DNA from 2 places in the Micromonospora mangrovicola genome. Region 1 is predicted to be linked to the other one. Evidence: riboswitches for the same ligand, from Rfam matches in the RefSeq annotation. Region 1 holds a riboswitch; the other holds the start of a gene.
The links. A riboswitch is a leader RNA that binds a small molecule or an ion and turns the genes downstream of it on or off. The one in region 1 is predicted to bind cobalamin.
Positions count from the first base shown of each region.

Region 2: it holds a riboswitch for cobalamin, as region 1 does, so the genes downstream of both, bluB (5,6-dimethylbenzimidazole synthase) here and cobN (cobaltochelatase subunit CobN) in region 1, are expected to answer to the same signal.

Region 1 covers NZ_JBJZOG010000044.1:26,835-37,703, reverse strand. Annotated here, with positions in the region: gene cobN (cobaltochelatase subunit CobN) at 1-2,206, opposite strand, end outside; cobalamin riboswitch at 2,618-2,747, opposite strand; gene ACL02O_RS18815 (MBL fold metallo-hydrolase) at 3,100-3,771, shown strand; gene ACL02O_RS18810 (glycosyltransferase 87 family protein) at 3,817-5,397, shown strand; gene ACL02O_RS18805 (hypothetical protein) at 5,413-5,745, opposite strand; gene ACL02O_RS18800 (MFS transporter) at 5,949-7,205, opposite strand; gene ACL02O_RS18795 (LacI family DNA-binding transcriptional regulator) at 7,282-8,271, shown strand; gene ACL02O_RS18790 (alpha/beta hydrolase) at 8,374-9,066, shown strand; gene ACL02O_RS18785 (FUSC family protein) at 9,073-10,275, opposite strand; gene ACL02O_RS18780 (NUDIX hydrolase) at 10,408-10,869, opposite strand, start outside.
Region 2 covers NZ_JBJZOG010000029.1:32,007-42,875, reverse strand. Annotated here, with positions in the region: gene ACL02O_RS14440 (phytoene/squalene synthase family protein) at 1-770, shown strand, start outside; gene ACL02O_RS14435 (cryptochrome/photolyase family protein) at 767-2,089, shown strand; gene ACL02O_RS14430 (serine hydrolase domain-containing protein) at 2,101-3,201, opposite strand; gene ACL02O_RS14425 (dihydrolipoyl dehydrogenase family protein) at 3,293-4,777, shown strand; gene ACL02O_RS14420 (crotonase/enoyl-CoA hydratase family protein) at 4,780-5,544, opposite strand; gene ACL02O_RS14415 (DUF397 domain-containing protein) at 5,782-5,973, opposite strand; gene ACL02O_RS14410 (helix-turn-helix domain-containing protein) at 5,964-6,731, opposite strand; gene ACL02O_RS14405 (hypothetical protein) at 6,931-7,131, shown strand; gene ACL02O_RS14400 (flavin reductase) at 7,128-7,376, shown strand; gene ACL02O_RS14395 (EamA family transporter) at 7,354-8,280, opposite strand; gene ACL02O_RS14390 (nitroreductase family deazaflavin-dependent oxidoreductase) at 8,352-8,810, opposite strand; cobalamin riboswitch at 8,856-9,053, shown strand; gene bluB (5,6-dimethylbenzimidazole synthase) at 9,089-9,709, shown strand; gene ACL02O_RS14380 (Rieske (2Fe-2S) protein) at 9,865-10,716, shown strand; gene ACL02O_RS14375 (LysM peptidoglycan-binding domain-containing protein) at 10,801-10,869, opposite strand, start outside.

The sequences.
Region 1 (10,869 bases):
CGGCGGTGGCGGCCGGCCCGTCGACGGCCTCGGTCAGCGCCGCCGGCACGGCGAGCCGGGCGCCGGGCGTGGCCAGCAGCGCCGCCTCGTCGAGGCCGACGTGCGCGGCGAGTGCCTGGCGCAGTCCGGGCAGCGCCCGCACCCCGCCCCAGACCTGGGGGGCGCGCAGCACGGCGAGCACCAGGTTGACCCGGGCCTCGCCGGTGGGCGCCTCGGCGAGCACGTGCAACCCATCGCGGATCTGCACGTCCTTGATCTCGCAGAGGTAGCCGTCGAGGTGCAGCACGAAGTCGTCGAAGTCGTCGGCCGCCGGCATCTCCGCCTGGTGCAGGTCGTGGTGCAGCTCGGCGGCGCGGACCAGGTCCCAGATCTGCCGCCGCACCGTCGGCGCCTTGGCCGGGTCGAGGGCCTGCACGGTCGCGTACTCGTCCAGGAGCTGTTCCAGCTTCGCCAGGTCGCCGTACGTCTCGGCGCGGGCCATCGGCGGCACCAGGTGGTCGACCACGACGGCGTGCGCGCGGCGCTTGGCCTGCGTCCCCTCGCCGGGGTCGTTGACGATGAACGGGTAGACCAGCGGCAGGTCGCCGAGGACCGCGTCGGGGGCGCAGTCGGCGGCCAGCCCGAGTCCCTTGCCGGGCAGCCACTCAAGGGTGCCGTGCTTGCCGAGGTGGACCACGGCGTCCGCGCCGAAGCCGCCGTCGGCGACCGGCGCGGCCAGCCACCGGTAGGCGGCCAGGTAGTGGTGGCTGGGTGGCAGGTCCGGGTCGTGGTAGATGGCGACCGGGTTCTCCCCGAAGCCGCGTGGTGGCTGGATCAGCAGCACCACGTTGCCGAAGCGCAGCCCGGCCAGGACGATGTCGTCGCCGTCGGTGTAGAGCGTGCCGGGCGGCTCGCCCCAGTGCTCGCGCATCCGCTCCCGCAGCGGCGCCGGGACCACGTGGAACCAGCGCCGGTAGGTCTCCCCCGGCACCCGGGCCTCGGCGGCGGAGAGCTGCTCCGGGGTGAGCCATTCGACGTCGTGGCCGCCGGCGGCGATCAGGGCGTGGATCAGCGCGTCCCCGTCCGTCGGCACCGGCCCGTCGCCCAGGTGGTAGCCGGCTTCGGCGAGGGCGGCGAGCAGGCGGACCGCCGAGGCCGGCGTGTCCAGGCCGACGGCGTTGCCGACCCGGGAGTGCTTCGTCGGGTACGAGCTGAGCACGACCGCGACCCGCTTCGCGGCGTTGCGCAGCTGCCGCAGCCGGGCCTGCCGGACGGCGATGCCGGCGAGCCGGGCGGCCCGCTCCGGGTCGGCCTCGTACCCGGAGAGCCCCTCGGCGTCGATCCGCTTGAACGAGAACGGCACCGTGACGATGCGGCCGTCGAACTCGGGGATGGCCACCTGCATCGCCGCGTCCAACGGGGAGAGTCCGGCGTCGCCGGCAGCCCACTGGTCGCGGGTGCTGGTCAGGCAGAGCGCCTGCAGGACGGGCACGTCCAGGTCGGCGAGCGCGCCGACGTCCCAGGCGTCCTCGTCGCCGCCGCCGGAGGCGTCGGCGGCAACCGTGCCACCGGCGGCGAGAACCGTCACCACCAGGGCGTCGCACCGGCCGAGAAGGTCGAGCGGGCCGGTGCCGGGGGTCAGGCCGCGCAGCGAACCGCAGAAGATCGGCAGCGCCCGGCCGCCGGCCGCGGTCACCGCGTCGGCGAGGGTCTCCACGAAGGCGGTGTTCCCGGCGAGGGCGTGCGCCCGGTAGAACACGATGCCCACGACGGGTCGGCCGTCGTCCGCCGGGCCCGGGTCGGGTCCGAGGATCCCGTACGGCGGGGTGGGCGCGGGCGGGGCGAAGCCCTCGCCGGTGAGCAGCACCGTGTCGGAGAGGAACCGGGCCAGTTCGGCGAGGTTCTCCGGGCCCCCCTCCACCAGGTACGCGAGGGCCTCGGCGGCCACCCCGGCGGCCACCGTGGACGCCGCCATCAGCTCCGCGTCCGGCACCGACTCGCCGCCGAGGACCACCGTCGGCACGCCGGAGGCGAGCACCGCGGTCAGGCCGTCCGGCCACGCCTGCCGGCCGCCGAGCAGGCGTACGACGGCCAGGTCGACGCCGTCGAGCAGGGCGGGCACGGCGTCGGCGGCGACCCGGGCGGGGTTGGCCGGCCGGTAGCCCGCGCCGCTGGCGCGGGCGGCGAGCAGGTCGGTGTCGGCGGTGGAGAGCAGCAGGATGCGCACGGACGGCTCCGGAGCGTGACGCCCGACGGCGCGGCGAGGCGGCGGCGGGCAGGAGGTGGACGCGGATTCAGCGGGTGCGCGGGTCCGGCCGGCGGCTCACCGGCGGCTGGACCGACGGTGACACCCGGCCGGGTGTGGACCCGGGCGGGGCGGAACTCAGCGGCGGGCGGCGTGGCCGGCCGCGACGCCGGGACGGCCACGGGCGCCGGCGGCGCCCGGGCGATCCGCCACGGCCGCACCGGCGCGACCGACGGCAGCGCCGGGGGCGCGGCCGGGTCGGGGCGCGGTGGGGTGAGCGGTCAACGGCGCGTCGGTGCGCGCCGGCCGAATACGACGATCAGCGTCGATGGCACAGGGGCCGTGCATCGGGTCCTCCTCGGGTGTCCACGCCCTGGGGCTCGCCGACGGCCGAAGTATCCTGGCTCCCGGATCGACGCTCACCCCCGGCCTTCCAACCGCGCACGCACGGCCGTGACTCACGAGGGGGGATCGCTCCCCGGTGACAGTGGCGGGACCGCGCCGGATTCACACCGGCTTCCTTCACTGCCGTCCGGCCGCGAATGCTGCCACAGCCGCCCGGCCCGGGTCAACGGAGGGTCCCGGACCGGACCGGCGCACCGCAGTGAAGCACCGGCGTCGATACCCTCGGGCTGCCACATCCCGCCGTTCGCTAAGACGGGAATCGATCCGGACCGGATCGCGATCGCCCGCCCGACCGGCATTTCCGGAAGACCCGCCGGCAGCCGCGCGGTATCGCGTCCGGGCAGGCGGGACGGTCCGAACCGGCGCGGGCCGGTAGCATCGGGAATCGACAGTGGACACTCGTCGCATTCGCGAAGGAAACCGCCGCCATCGACAGCATCACACCCGTTCAGCTGGCCGGCCGGGTCTGGTTGTTCCCCGGCGATCCGGACCCGTACGCGATCCGCCCGACCGTGGCCCTCGTCGCCGACGACCGCGGAAGTGTGATCGTCGACGCGGGACAGAGCCCGGCGCACGCCCGCGAGATCCACGCCGGACTGCGCGCCGCCGGACTGCCCGCGCCGCGCTGGCTGGTCTACACGCACCACCACTGGGACCACGTCTGGGGCGCCTGCGCCTGGCCCGGCGTCGAGATCGTCGGGCACGCGGCCGGTGTCGCCCCGCTGCGGGCCGAGGCGGCCCGGCCGTGGAGTCACCGGCACCTGCGGGAGGAGGTGCGCGCCAACCCCCGCCTCGGGCACAGCTACCGGGCCCGGGCCCTCGCCGTGGACTCCTGGGACGACTTCGCGGTGCTCCCGCCGACCCGTACCTTCACCGACGAGCTGGCCCTGCCCACCGGGGTCGTCGTGCGGCACGTGGGTGGCCGGCACGCCCTCGACTCGTCGGTGGTCCTGGTGCCGGACTCGGGGGTGCTGCTGCTCGGGGACTGCTGGTACCCGCCGCCGACGCACCTGCGCACCCCGGACGACGGGCCCGACCTGGCGCTGGCGCGCGGCCTGCTCACCGACGACGTCGAGTGGTACGTCTCGGCCCACGACGAGCCGGTACGGCTGGCCGAGGCGCGCGCGGCCCTGGACGGCTGAGTGACGTCACCCCCGAGCCCGGGTCGGCTGTCCTATCCTCGGCCGGTGCGGGACCGCCGGGTGATGCTGCTGTGGGCCGCGTTCGCGCTGTCCGCCATGGTCTCCGTCGGGCTGGTGCTGCGTCGCCCGGACCACCTCTCCGACCTGCACATCTACCGCGGAGCCCTGGCCGATCTGCGGGCCGGGCGGCCGCTGTACGGGTACGTCGCGGAGAACGGCGGACCGTTCACCTACCCGCCGTTCGCGGCGCTGGTGCTCTGGCCGGTCGCCACGCTCCCGGAGTCCGTGCTGGGGGCGGTCTGGCTGCTGCTGACGATCGCCGCCGTGGTCGCCGTCGCCGTACCCGTCGGTGCGGCGCTCGCCGCCGGCCGGTCCGACCGGCCGCTGGCGGTGGCAGCGACCGCCACGGTGCTGATGCTCTCCGCGCCCGTGCAGAGCAACCTGCGCTTCGGGCAGGTGAGCATCTTCGTCGTGCTGCTGGCCCTGCTGGACGGCGTGGGTGTCGCACCGCCCCGGTGGCGTGGGGTGCTGGTCGGGGTGGCCGCCGCGGTGAAGCTGACGCCGCTGCTCTTCGTGGCGTACTTCCTCGTCGCCCGCCGGCACCGCGACGCCGCCCGCGCGATGGGCGCCTTCCTGGCCTGCGCGGCCGTCGCCGCCGTCGTGCTGCCGGCGGAGAGCCGGACCTACTGGGCCGGCACGGTGGTGCAGACCTCCCGGATCGGCGACCTGGCCTCGCTGGGCAACCAGTCGGTGCATGGGATGCTGCTGCGCGTCGGGCTCTCCCCGGCGGCCCTGCCGGTGGTCTGGGCCGTGCTGGTGGCCGGCATCTGCCTCGCCGCGCTGCTGCGGGCCCGGCGGCTCGCGGCGGACGGCCGGCCGGGGCACGCCGCGGTGCTGGTCGGCTGCGCCACGGTGGCCGCCTCACCGGTCTCCTGGACTCACCACCAGATCTGGCCGGTGCTGGCCGGGATGCTGCTGGTCGGCGCCACCGGGTTGGCTCGCAGGGTCGCCGGGGCCGCCCTGCTGGTGACCATGGTGGTGTCGCTGGGTGTGGTGCTCGGTCCGGTGTCGCTCCGCCCCGGCGTGCAGTTTCTCCTGGAGAACGCCCGCGCGCTCGGGGTCTGCGCGCTCTGCCTGGCCGGGTTCGGCGGCGTGACGGCCGCGGCGACCCGGCGCGGCACGGTCGGCCGGGCCTGGCTGCGGCTCGGCGTCGCGGCCGCGGCGACGCTGGCGTTCTTCGCCGTGCAGCCGCTGCCGGCCGGGGCCGACCCCACCTTCAAGTCCTACTCCCTGGCGGACGTGGCCAACCCCCGGTACTTCTTCGTCTGCCGTGGCCCGGCCGCGTGCGCCGCGTACGGCGGGGGCGGGCCGGTCACCTTCGGCACCGCCGTCGAGCCGACCAAGGTACGGGTCAACGGGGTGGTGTCCCCACAGGTGGCCCGCCTGGAGTACTACTCCGCGCCCGGCGGGGCGCCCCGGGTCATCCCGCTGCTGGCCGCCTACCCCGGCTCCCGCACCTTCTCGTTCCGGTCGGCGACGATGACCCACGGCCGGCTGGTGGCGTACGGGGTGGACGGGCGCCGGCTCGCCGTGTACGACGACGAGCTGGCCGCCGCGTTCCGCTGACCGGGCGGCGCGGGGTCAGCGGGCGCGTCGCTCCGGGTGGGCCCGGTTCCAGGCCCGCATCCGCTCCGGGTAGCCGGTGCGGGCGGCCTCGTACAACGGGACCGCGCGCCGCTTGGCGATCTTGGCAGCGGCCCGGGGTGAGCCGGTACGGCGGCGAATCCACTCGCCGTCGTGGGCGATGGCGACCACGGTGGTGTCGGTCGCCGTGGTCTCCGGCTCCAGATAGAACTCGACCCCGCGCCGGCTGGTCACGAAGGCCTCGAGGGCGGCCAGGTCGTCCCGGTTCGCCTCGCGGTCGAGCTTGGTCGGGGTGGTCGGGTCGGTGGCCCGGCGGCTGAACCAGCCCATGGCCGCCTCCTCTCCTCGGCGTCCTCCCAGTGCAGCACCTGTACCTGTCAATCGGCTGCGAGCCGGGTGGGAGTCGGCTGATGACCGACCCCGGTATACCGCACATCGCGGCTTCAAAGTGGCTGGAAGGACCGGACTGGGGCAACCAGAGGCGATCATGGCCCGAGGCGCCCGCGCGCCGGCCGAGCGGGTCAGCGGGCGGGTCAGCGGGCCGGCGGGCGGAGCACCGGGACGAGCGCGAGCGTGGGCAGCAGGAGCAGCGGCACCAGCCCGAGGGCGGAGAGAATGCCCAGGTGGTCACCGAGGAAACCGAGCAGCGGCGGGCCGCCGAGGAAGGCGGTGTAACCGATCATGGCGACCACGCTGACCCGGGCCGGCGCCCGGTCCTCGTCGTCGGCGGCGGCGCTCATCCCGACCGGGAAGCCGAGCGACGCGCCGATCCCCCAGCACGCCACGCCCACCACGGCGAGCGGCCCGGAGCCGGCCAGCACGGCCAGCGTGGCGCCGGCCGCGGCCAGCCCGATGGTGCCGGAGAGCACGCGTACCCGGCCCCAGCGGTCGATGGCCACGGTGCCGGCGGTCCGCCCCAGCGTCATGCCGACCACGAAGACGCCGAAAACGGTGGCGCCGGCCGCCTCGCTGACCCCGTGCCCGTCGACGAACGCCACCGCCAGCCAGTCGTTCGCACTGCCCTCGGTGAACGCCATCACCAGCACGAACAGCCCGATCAGCAGGGTGCGCGGCTCCCGCCAGGTGGCCAGCAGCGCGCGCCGGCGGGCGGCCGCGTCGGCCGGCCCCGCCGGCTCGGCCGGGGCGGGCAGGAAGGCACGGGCGCCGAGCAGGGTGCCGGCCAGGACCACCACCGCGACCGTGGACAGGTGCCACCCGACCGGTACGCCCAGCCGGGCCGCCCCGGCGCCGATCCCGGCCCCGGCCACCGAACCGAGGCTCCAGGCGGCGTGGAACCGGGGCATGATCGTCCGGCCGAGCCGCTTCTCCACCGCGGCGCCCTCGACGTTCATCGCCACGTCGCAGGCGCCGGAGCCGTACCCGAGGGCGAAGATCCCGATCCCGACGCCGGCCAGCGAACCGGCCAGGGCGGCGGAGAGGCCGGCGCCGGTGAGGCCGAGCGCGACCAGCACGGTCGACGCGACCACCGTGCGGGCCGGACCGAGCCGCAGGGTGACCAGGCCGGCGGTGGACATCGCCACCAGCGCGCCGGCCGACATGGCCAGCAGCAGCAGGCCGAGCTGGCCGACGCTGAGCCCGAGCGCCTCGCGGACCGCGGGCACCCGGGAGAACCAGCTGGCCACCGCGAGCCCGTTGAGGGCGAAGACCACGGTCACGCCGGTGCGGGCGGCCAGGACCGGGCGCGGCACGGCCGGCCGGTCGAGCGCCGCCGCGTCGATGGTGCTGCTCACCGTGTCGTCGTCCTCTCCCCCGGATCGTCCGCCGACCATCGCACACCTGAGAGCGCTACCAGCACAAGCGCTCCCACCCCTTACCTCGGGTGACCCGAGCGGGCATGATGCCGACATGGGCACGCCGACGACACGACCCGCCACCCTCGACGACGTCGCGCGGGCGGCCGGGGTCTCCCGGGCCACCGCCTCCCGGGTGCTCGGCGGCTACGGATTCGCCTCCGGGGACGCCCGGGACCGGGTCGCCGCCGCCGCCGACCGGCTCGGCTACGTGCCGAACACCGCCGCCCGGGCGCTGGTACGCGGCGGCGGGGTCCGCCTCGTCGTGGCCGTCGTGGGCCGGGACGACGCCCTCTTCGACGACCCGTACGTCGACCGGGTGGTGAGCGCGGCCGCCCGGGTCTGCGCCCCGCGCGGGCTCGGGGTGACCCTCGAGTGGCTGTCCCGGCACGCCCCGTCCGACCTGCGGCGGCTCGGCGAGGACCGGAGCGTCTGCGGGATGGTGCTGGTCAACACCACCCAACCCGTGCTCGACGCGGTGCCGGCCGGGCTGGGCGGCCGGGTCGCCTCGATCGGCATCGGCTCGCCCACCGTCCCCTCCTTCGACGTGGACAACGCCGGGGGCGCCGAGGAGGTGCTGCGCCACCTGTACGCCGGCGGCCACCGGCGGATCGCCATGATCACGGGTCCGCGCTGGCTCAGCTGCGCCGAACGGTCGGTGACCGCGTACCGGTCGCTGATGCGGGCGGCCGGGCTGCCGGCGCGGGTGGTGCGGGGCGACTTCACCGCGGCCCGCGGCGGCCGGGCCGCCCTGGCGGTCCTCGACCAGTGGCCGGACACCGACGCCATCTACGCGGCCAGCGACGCCACCGCGCTGGGCGCGATCGCCGCGCTGCGCGAGCGCGGCGTCCAGGTGCCGCACGACGTGGCGGTCGCCGGTTTCGACGACATCCCGTACGCGGCGGTGAGCAGCCCGGCGCTGACCACCGCCACCCACCCGGTCGCCCGGATCGCCACCGCGGCGGCCACCGCCGTGCTGGAGGAGCGGTCCGCGCCCCCGGTCACCGCCTTCCCCTCCACCCTGGTGGCCCGGGAGAGCGCCTGACCCGCGCGGTTGGACCGGCGGCAGCCGGGTAAGCCCCGGCGACCCGAGCGGCGGCACCGGGGTGAGCGCCGCCGGCCCGACCGACGAGGGGGCGAGCACGAGGTGACCGAGCCCGCACCGCCGCACCGGCAGCCCGAGCAGGGACACCGGCACGGCCGGCTCAGCGCCGGCGCGACCGTGGTGGCCCAGCCCGCGCCGCCCGGAACCGCCCCGCTGGCCGACCCGTGGGGCGGCCGGCCGGGGCTGCGGCACGTCCCGCCGGGCGACGGGCCGTACCGGCTGGTGGTGCTGCTGCACGGGGCGGGCGGGTCGGCCGGGCAGGGGCTGGACCTGCTGCTGCCGCTGGCCGACGCGCACCGGCTGCTGCTGCTCGCCCCGCAGGCCACCGCGAGCACCTGGGACCTGATCGCCGAAGGGTACGGCCCGGACGTCGCCCGGATCGACGCGCTGCTGGCGGAGGCCCTCGGCACCTATCCGGTGGACGGGGTGACGTTCGGCGGCTTCTCCGACGGGGCCTCGTACGCCCTCTCGCTGGGGTTGACCAACGGCGACCTGGTCGACGCGGTGCTGGCCTTCTCCCCCGGGTTCGCCGCGCCCCTGGTGACCCACGGCCGTCCCCGCGTGTTCGTCTCGCACGGCGCGGACGACCGGGTGCTGCCGGTGGACGTGTGCAGTCGGCGGCTGGTCCCGCGCCTGCACACCCTGGGCTATCCGGTGGAGTACGCCGAGTTCACGGGCGGCCACGAGGTGCCGACGGAGATCCGGCGGCGGGCGGTGGACTGGCTGGTCGGCTGACCGACGTCAGTGCCCCGGCCCGGTGACCGCCGCGTCGACCCGGCTGAGCACCGTGGCGTCGTCGTCGACGCCGACCCCGCGCAGCAGGTCGATGGCGGTGGCCCGGACCTGCCCGATGATCATCGCGAGGGGCAGGGTCTGGCCCGGGGTGAACAGCCGGCCCGCCATCCGGACCGCCTCCAGCGCGGCGGCGTCCGCCCGCTCGGCGTGGGCGTCGGCGATCGTGTCCTGCCCGGCGAGGTCGGCGGCGAGGGCGTCGCCGGCCGAGCGGACCGCCCCGGCGAGGCTCCGCACGGCACCGCCCAGGTCGGCCGGGACCGGCCCCGGGCCACGGGTCAGGGTTACCGCGGCCCGCGCGAGGACCCGGACGTTGCGGACCGCGTAGTCGATCTGCCGGATCGAGCCCTCCACCGAGCGCAGCCGGCCGAGGTGCTCCCGGCGCCGTAGGTTGAGCCGGAGCGCCTCGCCTGCGGCCTGCACCGCACCGCGCAGCCGCTCCACCCCGGCGTCGGCGTGCCGGGCCCGCTCCAGCGCGGCCAGGGCCGCCTCGTCGTCGTCCCGGTCGAGCGCGGCGGCGATCTCGTCGAGCACCCCGGCCAGCTCCTCGAAGGTGTGCCGGAACTCGGCGACCAGCGGAGCCAGCGGCCGGCGGGCGTCGACGAGTTGGCTGGCCACCACCGCCACACCGCCGCCGATCAGCGCGTCGACGAACCGGAACGGGACGAGTCCCTCGGTCGGCGGCGCGACGACCACCAGGTAGAGGGCGGAGACGGCGGCCTGCACCACCGTGACCGAACTGGCGCCGATCGCCACGGCCAGGGCGACGGTGAGCAGGATGACGGTGAACACCGTCGAGGTGGTACGCGGGCCGAGCGCCTGCACCACCAGGTCGGCGACGAGCACCCCGGCGGCCACCCCGAGCACCACCTCGACGGCCCGGCGCATCCGCTGGCCGCGGGCCTGACCGAGCACGATCAGCGCGGCGGCCGGGGCGAAGAACGGCTGCGGATGGCCGACCAGCCGGGTGGCGAGGATCCAGGCGACGGTGGCCGCGAGGGTGGCTTCCACCACCGGCAGCCAGCCCCGCCGCAGCCGCCCGGCGGCCTCCCGGACGACCGCGCCGGGTCGTCGCTTGGCGTCGGACCCGCCGAGCCGGGGTGGTCGGCTCCTGCCCCGCCACCTCATCATCGCCGTCTCCCGTCGCCGCACCCACCACATCCTGCGTCGTGGCGAGCGGTTCGGCAGCGGTCGGCGCCACTGTCCGCCGGTGGCGCCGCTCACTGCCTCCACCGCGGCGGCCTGCTCCGGGAGCTGATCCGCTCCAGCCGATTCGGGCCGAGGTCAGCCGGCCGGGTCCGGGGCGGTGGCCAGCTCGGCGTACTCGGCGGAGGCCAGGAAGCGGGTGAGGACCTCCGCGGTGCCCGGGGTGTACGGCCGCCCGTCCAGCACCTGCGCCAGGGCGGTGAAGACGATGGCCGCGCCCTCGCCGACCACCACGTCCTCCTGCCGCGCACAGGTCGGGGCGTAGAAGTAGTGCTTGACCCGGTCGACGTCGGGGAGCTCCTGGACGGCGTAAGGCCGCAGCGGCGTCGTCGGGCGCAGCCCGGTCTCCTCCCAGAGCTCCCGGACCGCCGTCTCCTCGGGGGTCTCCCCCGGTTCGCCGTGCCCGCCGGGCAGCCCCCACACGTTCGGGTGGTGCGGGGCGTGCTCGTCGCGGAGCTGGAGCAGCAGCCGACCGGCGGGGTCGACCAGCATTACCACGGAGACCGGGTGCATCCCGCCAACGTAGTACGACCACCACCG
Region 2 (10,869 bases), on a different contig from region 1:
GCACCGATGACCTGCCCGCCGCCGAGCGGGCCGCCCGGCTGGCGGCGTGGTCGGACCGGTTCGTCGCCGGCCTGCGCGGGGAGGCCGTCGACGATCCGCTGCTCCCCGCCGTGCTGCACACCATCGCCGTCTTCGACCTGGACCGCGGCGACTTCGCGTCGTTCCTGCGCAGCATGGCGATGGACCTGACGGTGCCGTCCTACCCGACCTACGACGACCTGCTCGACTACATGGAGGGTTCGGCCGCCGTCATCGGCACCATGATGCTGCCGATCCTGGGCAGCTCGGACCCGGCCGCCGCCCGCGAACCCGCCCGCCAGCTCGGCCTGGCGTTCCAGCTCACCAACTTCATCCGGGACGTCGCCGAGGACCTCGACCGCGGCCGGACCTACCTGCCCGACGAGGACCTGGCCAGGTTCGACGTCACCCGGGAGGACCTGCTCGCGGCGAAGGCCGCCGGCCGTACCACCCCGGGGATCCGCGACCTGATCGAGTACGAGGTGACCCGCGCCCAGGCCCACTACCTGGCCGCCGCGCCGGGCATCCCGCTGCTCAGCCCCGCCTCGCAGGCGTGCATGCGCACCGCGTACGCGCTCTACGGCGGGATCCTCGACGAGGTGGCCGCCCAGGGGTACGACGTCTTCGCGCGCCGGGCCCGCGTACCCGGGCGGAAGCGGACGGTGGTGGCCGCGCGGGCCCTGCTCACCCCGGCCGGCACGCCGGTGACGGTCCCCGGCCCGGCACCCCGGCCGGCCCTGGTACGGGCGTGAGCGAGCGCACGGCGATCGTGCTCCTCACCCGCGACCTGCGGGTGCACGACCACCCGGCGCTGGCCTCGGCGTGCTCGGCGTTCGACCGGGTGGTGCCGCTCTACGTGCTCGACCCGGCGCTGGCCGGGCTGTCGGCGAACCGCAGCCGGTTCCTAAACCAAGGCCTGGCCGAGCTGCGGGAGTCGCTCCGGAAGCGCGGCGGTGACCTGGTGGTCCGGCGCGGCGACCCGGTGGCCGAGACGATCAGGCTGGCCCGCCGGGTCGACGCCGAGGGGATCGGGCTCTCCGCCGACGTCAGCCGCTACGCGCAGGAGCGGGAGCGGCGGCTGCGCGCGGAGTGCGCGCGGCACCGGATGTTCCTGCGGCTGTTCCCCGGCGTCACCATCGTCGAGCCGGGCGGCCTGAAGCCGGCGGGCGGCGACCACTACAAGGTGTTCAGCCCCTACCACCGGGCCTGGCAGGGGGCGCGGCGGCGGGACGAGCTGGCCGCCCCACGCCGGGTACGGCTGCCCGAGGGGGTCGACCCCGGGCGGCTGCCCGCCCCGCCGAAGGGGGACTCCCCGGACGCGGTGCCGGGCGGGGAGAGCGTCGCCCGGCACCGGCTGAAAAAGTGGCTGCCCACCCTCGGCCGCTACGACGACATCCACGACGACCTGGCCGGGGACGAGACCTCCCGGCTCAGCCCGTACCTGCGCTTCGGCTGCCTGTCCCCGCTCGCAGTGGCGAACCGGGCCGGCGACCGGGCCGGCCCGTTCGTCCGGCAGCTCTGTTGGCGGGACTTCTACCACCAGGTAACCGGCGCGTTCCCGGAGATCTCGACGAAGGCGTACCGGCGCGGGGCCCGGGAGGACTGGCGGTACGACACGCAGGCCCTCGACGCCTGGACCGAGGGGCGCACCGGGATGCCGGTGGTGGACGCCGGGATGCGGCAGCTCCGCGCCGAGGGGTGGATGCACAACCGGGCGCGGCTGATCACCGCCGGCTATCTCACCAGGCACCTGGGACTGGACTGGCGGGCCGGGCGGAAGGTCTTCGCCCGCTGGCTGCTCGACGGCGACGTGCCGAACAACTCCGGCAACTGGCAGTGGGTCGCCGGGACCGGCAACGATCCCCGCCCGCACCGGGGCTTCAACCCGGTGCGCCAGGCGGAACGCTACGACCCCGACGGCGCGTACGTCCGCCGGTGGGTGCCCGAGCTGGCGGCGGTCGAGGGAAAGGCGGTGCACCAGCCGTGGCGGCTGCGCGACGAGGTACGCCGAAAGCTCGACTACCCGCCGCCGCTTGAGGTGCCCGGCACCGACCCCGTCTGGCTGCGCTGACCACCGTCCGGTCAGAGGCAGGAGTGCAGGGCCTCGACCAGCTCGTCCACCCGGTCGTGCTTGGCCAGCCGGGACGTCGCGTAGGCGACGGTGTAACCGCGCTCCGGGTCCGCCCAGGCGCTGCTGCCGCCGATGCCGCCCATGCCCCAGCTCCCGTCCGGCTCCCAGCCCATGCCCAGCGTCCAGAATGCCGGCTGGTCCAGCACCAGGTCCGGGCCGTCGTACTGCACCCGGGTCGCCTCGGCGACCAGCTCCCGGCTGAAGAGGCGGACCCCGTCGAGGATGCCGCCGGCGAGCAGCCCGGCGTAGAGCCGGGCCAGGGCCGACGCGGTGGCGTGCAGGTTCACCGCCGGGATCTCGGCCGACCGCCACAGCGGGCCGTTCACCAGCGCCACGTCCCGGCCGCCGGGCGGGTTGTCCAGCGCCCGGGCGCGTAGCGACCCCGGCTCGCCGCGCGTCGCGTCCGGCCAGCCCGGATCGGCGTACGACAGGTCGGCGCAGCGCCGCTGGTCCACCGTACCCAGCCCGAAGGCCAGATCGAGGCGCCACGGGCCGGCGATCTCCTCGGCCAGGAACCGCCCCACCGGGCGCCCGTCCACCCGGCGGACCAGCTCACCCACCAGGTGCCCGTACGTCCAGGCGTGCTCGCCCGCGACGGAGCCCGGCGTCCACTCGGGTTCGGCGGCGGCCAGGTCGGCGCAGAGCAGCGCCCAGTCGGCGACCGCCTCGGCGGGCCGGGGCACCGGGAACGCCGGCAGCCCGGCGGTGTGGCTGAGCACCTGCCGCACGGTGGCCGGGGTGCGGAACCCCGGCCAGTAGGCGGACACCGGCGCGTCCAGCTCGACCCGCCCTCGGTCGACCAGCGTGAGCAGGCAGAGCGCGGCCACCGGCTTGCCCACCGAGTAGACGTTGACCAGCGTGTCCGGCCGCCACGGGTCGTCCGCCCCGACCGCCGGGACGACCGCGCCGGGTGGGACCGCCGCCCGGGTGCCGCCGACCAGGTCGACCACGGGCGTGCCGTCGTACCAGACGGCCAGCGCCGCGCCGGTCTCCCGGCCGGCGGCGAACAGGTCGTGGAAGCAGTCCCGGACCGGGGCGAAGCGCGCATGCACCCGGCCACGGTAGTGGTCCGGCGGGTTACCGTCGCGGGAAATCCGGCGTGGAGCGCTCGCGACGGCCGTCCCGGTGCGGAATGCTGGCGGGGTGGCGGATCCGGAACTGGTGGACGTGATCGTGGTCGGGCTCGGCGTCGGCGGCGAGGAGGTGGCCGGGCGGCTCGCCGAGGCCGGCCTCACCGTCGTCGGGATCGAGCGGGACCTGGTCGGCGGCGAATGCCCCTACTGGGGCTGCATCCCCAGCAAGATGATGATCCGGGCGGCGAACGCCCTGGCCGAGGCGCACCGGGTCAACGAACTGGCCGGCAGCGCCGAGGTCCGGCCCGACTGGGCGCCGGTGGCCAGGCGGATCCGCGAGGAGGCCACCGACACCTGGGACGACAAGGTGGCGGTGGACCGCTTCACCGGCAAGGGCGGCCGGTTCGTCCGGGGCAGCGGCCGGCTCGACGGCCCCGGCCGGGTACGCGTCGGCGACCAGGTGTTCCAGGCCCGCTTCGGGATCGTGCTCGGCACCGGCACCCGGCCGTCGATCCCGCCCATCGACGGGCTGGCGGGCACCCCGTTCTGGACCAACCACCAGGCCATCGAGGTCGAGGAGCTGCCGGCGTCGCTGCTGGTGCTCGGCGGCGGGGCGATCGGGCTGGAGCTGGCCCAGGTCTTCGCCCGCTTCGGTGTCCGGGTGACCGTGATCGAGGCGGCCGACCGGGTGTTGGCCATCGAGGAGCCGGAGGCATCCGAGATCGCCGCGAAGGCGCTGCGCGCCGACGGGGTGACCATCGAGACCGGGGTGAAGGCCGAGCGGGTCGGCCACGACGGCGCCACCTTCAGCGTGCGCGCCGGCGACCGCCGCTTCACCGCCGACCAGCTGCTCGTGGTGACCGGGCGCAAGGCGCACCTGGAGGAGCTGGGCCTGGACACCGTCGACGTGGACGCCGGCCAGCGGTACCTGCCGGTAAACGAGCGGATGCACGTCACCGACGGGATCTGGGCGGTAGGCGACCTCACCGGGGAGGGCGCGTTCACCCACATCGCCATGTACCAGGCGGCGATCGTCGTCGCCGACGTGCTCGACCACATGCGGCGGACCAGGGGCGGCCCGGACGCCAGCGGCACCGCCAGCGTGATGGGCGGCGCGGCCGGGGTGGTCAGCGCGGTCGGCGGGGCGATGAGTGCCGGCGCGTCGGCGGCCGCGCCGGGCAGCGTGCCGGTCGCCGACTACCGGGCGCTGCCCCGGGTCACCTTCACCGACCCGGAGGTGGGCGCGGTCGGCCTCACCGAGCGGCAGGCCCGCGAGCGCGGCATCAACGTCCAGGTCGGATACACCGACCTGACCTCGTCGGCCCGTGGCTGGATCCACAAGACCGGCAACGCGGGCTTCATCAAGCTGATCGCCGACGCCGACCAGGGCGTGCTGATCGGTGCCACCTCCGTCGGCCCGGCCGGCGGCGAGGTGCTGTCGGCGCTGGTGGTGGCGGTGCACGCGGCCGTGCCGATCAGCCAACTCCGGCACATGATCTACGCGTACCCGACCTTCCACCGGGCGATCGAGGACGCGCTGAAGGCGTTGAAGTAGCGCTAGTCCGCCGGTGCGCCGTGCCGGCCCGCGCCGGCCGTGAAGCGGGCCGCGCCCTTCACCGCGTCGGTGATCAGGGACTCCATGCCGAAGGCCAGTTCGGTGGCCATCGCCTCCGGCTCGGGCAGGCCGGCGTTGGCGAGCAGCGCGGCCCGGTCGTTGCGCAGGCAGGTCTGTGGGAAGCGGGCGATCTCGGCGGCCAGCCGCTCGGCCGCCGCGCGGGCCTCACCCGGCGCGACCAGCCGGTTCACCAGGCCCATCGCGTACGCCTCGTCGGCGGAGACCGGGCGGCCGGTGAGGACCAGGTCCATCGCCCGGCTCTCCCCGATCAGCCGGGGCAGCCGCACCGTCCCGCCGTCGATCAGCGGTACGCCCCAGCGCCGGCAGAACACCCCGAGCACCGCGTCCGACTCGGCGACCCGCAGGTCGCACCAGAGCGCCAGCTCCAGGCCGCCGGCCACGGCGTGCCCGGAGATCGCGGCGATGACCGGCTTGGACAGGCGCATCCGGGTCGGGCCCATCGGGCCGTCGCCCTCCGGTTCGACCCGGTTGCCGCGCGGCGTACCGATGGCCTTGAGGTCGGCACCGGCGCAGAACGTGCGGCCGGCGCCCCAGAGCACGGCGACCGCCGCGTCCGGGTCGGCCTCGAAGGCGCGGAAGGCGTCCGCCAGGGCCCGGGCGGTCGGCCCGTCGACGGCGTTGCGGGCCTCCGGCCGGTCCAGGATCACCGTGGTCACCGGCCCGGCGTGCTCGACGCGTACCCCCATCCGGTCAGCATGCCCTCGACGGTGGCCGGCGCGCCAGACTCCCGGCGCTGCCTCGTCGTAGTCGTCATGCACGGGCCCGGCTCCCGGTTCTGCGCTGGCGGTCCCTGCGGCTGTGAGACTGCGAACTTGATGACGTGGACGGATCAGGCCAGCTATGAGCAGGAAGTTCAAAATCTTGGTAGGAAGCGGCCCCGGTGAGGGCCACTCCCGTCCAAGACATCTAGGCCGACGGCCGGGTCAGGCGCGGGCGGGGGGCTGGCTGACGAAGGCGCGCCAGGCGGTGGGGGTGAAGGTGAGGGCGGCGCCGGCCGGGTCCTTGGAGTCGCGGACGGCGACCACGCCGGGCAGGTTGTCGGCGACCTCGACGCAGGCACCGCCGTTGCCGCTGCTGCGACTGCTCTTGCGCCACCGCGCGCCCGTCAGCTCCATGTCTCCGCCACTTCCGTGATGAGATCGACCGACTGCCAGTGGGAGAGCGCCTCGCCGCGCACGTTCTCCCAGGCGGCCATTATCGCCGCGAGGTCATCGACATCGCTAACCACTTGTCCATGGACCTGGTTGTCGAGGTAGCCGGCGAGCCGGTGGTCCGGGCACTGGGCGATCACGAACGGCCCGTTCAAACCGGCGTAGGCGCCGACCGAGGACGGCACGACGTGCACCCGGATGTGCGGCTCCGCGCACGCGGCGATCAGGGCGCGCAACTGCTCGTGCATCGTCCCCCGGCCGCCGACGGGGCGACGCAGCACGGCTTCGTCGATCACCGCCGTGAACTGGGGCGGGTCATCCTGGCGCAGGACTCCCTGCCGGTTCAGCCGCGTGGTCAGGTGCCGCTCGATGTCGCCCCGCGGAATCAGGCCGGCGCCGGTGAGCACCGCCCGGGCGTACGCCTCCGTCTGGAGCAGACCGGGCAGAACGAGCGATTCGAACCACCGTAGAGCGACCGCTTCGCGTTCGATCTCCTGCCAGGGGCGGAACCAGACCGGGTCGCGACGTCTTGAAGTGTCCGGCCAGATGTCCGAGACGTCCCGGCCGAGCACCTCTGCCGCCGACACCCGGTGGCGGGCATGCGGGATGCGGCCCTCGCTCAGCCAGCGCCCCACCGTCTTCGGATCCACCCCCACCCGCTCCGCGAGCGATTCGGTGGTGTGCCCGGTCTCGCCGAGCGCCACCCGCAGCGCGTCGTTCACGGCCCCTCCATCGGACGTCTCGAATATCTGCCGACCATATCGCTACGCGGTGTATCTGTCCGACCACCTTCGGCAGCGTGTCGTGCAGGACGGCGCGGCCGGTGGAGGTGAGGAGCCCGGCGGTCAGCGTCAGCACCGGGAGCCGCCCCGCCAACGACGTCGGGGCGGCCCCTGCCCACCCGACGAGGAAAGGACAGGCATGCGTATCCGGTTCTGGCGGCACCGGTCCCAGGCGGCGCCGCACCTACCCCGACAGCGGACCCCGCAGCACGAGCGACCGACGTGGGCGAGCCAACCGACCAGCGTCTTCCCCACCGACGGGCCCGGGCGGGCCGGCAACCTCACCCCGGCCCAACGGTGGCGGGCCGGCGGGTGGCGGCGGAACGGCGGGCGCAGGTGAGCCGGGCGACCCGCCCCCACCTGCCCATGCGCCCGCTCTGGCGCTGCCGGGGCTGCGGCGCGCCGTGGCCCTGCCAGCCGGCGCGACTCGCGCTGCTGGTCGAGTACCGCGCGGACCGGACCGCCCTGCTGATCTACCTGAGCACCCTGATGGCCGAGGCGGGCGCGCAGTTGTCGCAGCTCAACGGCTCCGCCGTCGCCGAGGACCTGACCGAGCGCTTCCTCACCTGGGCGCGCGCCCGGTGACCCGCCGGTCCGGGCGGGCCAGGGTGGCCCCGAGGGCGGCACCCACCACGCAGGCCACGCCGGCCACCTGCGGCCAGGCCAGCAGCTCCCCGAGTAGCAGCGCGCCGACCAGCGCGGCGACCGCCGGTTCCAGGCTGAGCAGCACCGCGAAGACCCGCGCCGGCATCCGGCGCAGCGCGGCCAGCTCCGCCGAGTACGGCAACACCGACGACAGCAACGCCACCCCCAGCCCGAGCGCCACGATCCGGGGGTCCAGCAGCCCGGCCCCGCCGGACACCACCCCGAACGGGAGTACGCAGACTGCCCCCACCGCCATGCCCAACGCCAGCCCCCGGCTGCCCGGCACGTGCCCGCTCATCGCCTTGCCGAGCAGCACGTACCCGGCCCAGCCGACCGCGATCAGCGCGCTGAGCAGCAGGCCGAGCGGGTCGACGCCGATCCCACCCAGGCCGGCCAGGAGCAGAACGCCGGTGCCGGCGACCAGCGCCCAGAGCACGTCGACCAGCCGGCGGCTGCCCAGCAGCGACACCAGCAGCGGGCCGGCGAAGCCGACGGTGACCGCCACCCCGAGCGGCACCCGCTGGAGAGCGGCGTAGAAGGCGAGGTTCATCGCCGCCATGGCCACCCCGAACGCCCCGATCAGGCCGGCCGCCCGCCAGCCGGGCCAGCGGGTCGGGCGGGTGGCGGCCAGCAGGACGAGCGCGCCCAGGCCGAGCCGCAGGGTGGTCGTACCCCCGGGACTGGTGGCGGCGAAGAGCTGCTTGGCCACCGCCGCGCCGACCTGGGTGGAGACCATCCCGAGCAGCATCAGCACCGGTGGCGGTACGGCCTCGGGGCGGCCCAGCGCCGCGACGAACCGGGCCGTGGCGGCGGGCGACGGGGTGCGGGAGGCGTGCGCGTACACGCCGACCACGGTGCCGGGCGGCGGTGCCGGACGCGAAGGATTTCCCGGCCGCGGCCCGGCCGGTGCGTCGGTCAGTCGCCGGTCAGGGCGAGCCGGACCAGCGGCAGCCGTTGCGCCACGTCGGCGGGGAGCGGGTCGGTGCCGCCCAACTCCCGGAGGTCCAGCATCCGGCCGAGCGCGGCGGCGGCCCGGCGGTGGCGCTGCCGGTAGCGCTCCAGGCGGCTGCGGGTCTCGTCCCCGTCCAGGACCGTCGCCCGCGCCGCAACGCCCCGGTCCGGGCCGCTCCACACCCGGACCCGCGGGTCGGCCCGCACATTGCGGAACCACTGGGAGCCGGGGCCGTACCCGGAGGCGAGGAAGAGCACCCCCGGCTCCCGGTCGACGACCTCCAGCACCACGTACCGGGCCAGCCCCGAGCGCCGGCCCCGGTGCTCCAGCATCATCAGCCGACGGCCGAGCAGCCGGCCGAAGCCGTGGCGGTACAGCGGGATGGGCGCGCGGGCGAGCCAGCGCGGAATACGGCGGGCCATGAACCGACGCTACGCCCGGCCACCGCCACCCGGCTAGCATCGGCGGCGGCAACGATCATGCGAGGTGCCCCGCTGGCGCGGGGAGAATCGGGAAGCCGGTGTGAATCCGGCACGGGCCCGCCGCGGTGACCGGGGAGCCACCGTCCACGCGCGTCACGCGCAGCCACTGGCCGTACGGCTGGGAAGGCGGACGGCCGGCGTCGATCCGGGAGTCCGAAGACCGGCCTCGCGTCAGTCGCCCACCCTCGCGGTGGGCCGAGTGCAGCGGGAGCCTGCCTGTGGACCTGTACGACGTCATCCACCGCCGTCGCGACGTACGCGCCGAGTTCACCGGGGAGCCGGTGCCGGACGACGTCCTCGACCGGATCCTGACCGCCGCCCACGCCGCGCCGAGCGTCGGCAACTCCCAGCCCTGGGACTTCGTCCTGGTCCGCGACCCGGAGACCCGCCGCCGGTTCCACGCTCACGTCCAGGTCGAGCGGGACACCTTCGCGGCGACCCTGGACGGGGAGGCGGCGGCCCGATTCGCCCGGATCAAGATCGACGGGGTGCTGGAGTCGACGCTCTCCGTCGTGGTCACGTACGACCCGGCCCGGGGCGGGCCGGCGGTGCTCGGCCGGCACGCCATCGCCGACGCCGGCCTCTACTCGGTCTGCCTGGCCATCCAGAATCTCTGGCTGGCGGCCACCGCCGAAGGGCTCGGCGTCGGGTGGGTCTCCTTCTACCGGGAGCCGTTCCTGGCCGACCTGCTCGGCATCCCGTCCGGCGTACGCCCGGTCGCCTGGCTCTGCCTGGGCCCGGTCAGCCACCTCCAGACCGTCCCCGACCTGGTCCGGCACGGCTGGCGGGCACCCCGACCGCTGGCCGCCGCCGTGCACGCCGACCGGTGGCGGGGCTGACGGCGGGTCCACTGTTTCCTGGAAGTAGTGGCCGCGCCGCCGCTCGGAGGCCACTACTTCCAGGATCGAGCGCGATCCCGGCGGTGCCGACCTCGGACGGGTGAATCGGTGCCGCCGCCCGGTTTGGGGGCCCTCCTGCCGGGAAGTCGGAACGGGTGCGCGAACTGTTGACGAAACTTGAGCAGGCGACCGCGCTGGACCGGGCGGGTGACCGGTTGCAGCGGGCCGTCCTGGACACCCTGCGTTCCCAGCGGGTCAAGGACCTACTGCACGGCGTCTGGCTGGGGCATCCGCTGCACCCGGCGATGGTGCAGGTGCCGGTGGGTGCGTGGATCTCGGCGGCGGTCGTCGACCTGCTGCCCGGCCAGCGCCGGGCGGCCACCGCCCTGGTCGGCGTCGGTACGCTCAGCGCGCTGCCGGCGGCCGTGGCCGGGCTCAACGACTGGGCCGCCCTCTCCCGCGACCAGCGCCGGGTGGGCCTAGTGCACGCCGCCGCCAACCTCGCCGGCGTGGCCCTCTACGCGGGCTCGCTGGCCGCCCGGCTGGCCGGCCGGCACGGGACCGGGCGGAGGTTGGCCTTCCTGGGGCTCTCGGCGGCGAGCGCCGGGGCTTACCTGGGTGGGCACCTCGCGTACAAGCAGGGTGCGCAGGTCAGCCAGAGCATCTCCGAGCTGCACCGGATGAGCGACGGCTGGCACCCGGTGGGCGACCTCACCGAACTGCCGCAGCGGCAGCTCGTCACCCGCGAGATCGACGACGTCTCGGTGATCCTCTACCGGCACGGTGACGACGTCACGGTGATGCTGGAGCGCTGCCCGCACCAGAGCGGCCCGCTCGGCGAGGGCGAGGTGCAGGAGATCGACGGCCACGCCTGCGTGGTCTGCCCGTGGCACGGCAGCGCGTTCCGCCTCAACGGCGGCGAGGTGGTGCACGGCCCGTCCGGCAACGACCAGGTCATCCTCCCCACCCGCATCGTCGACGGTCGCCTGGAGGCCCGCCTCCCCTGACCCCCCAATCCATCGCAGATCTTGGAAGGAGACGGCCCTCGGAGGGGCCGGAATCCTCCAACATCCGCCGGCGCGGCGGGTCGGTCAGTCTCTGCGGTGGCGGGCGGTGACGGGGGGTCGGTGGGTGGTGCGGCGGCGCAGGCCGAGCACCGC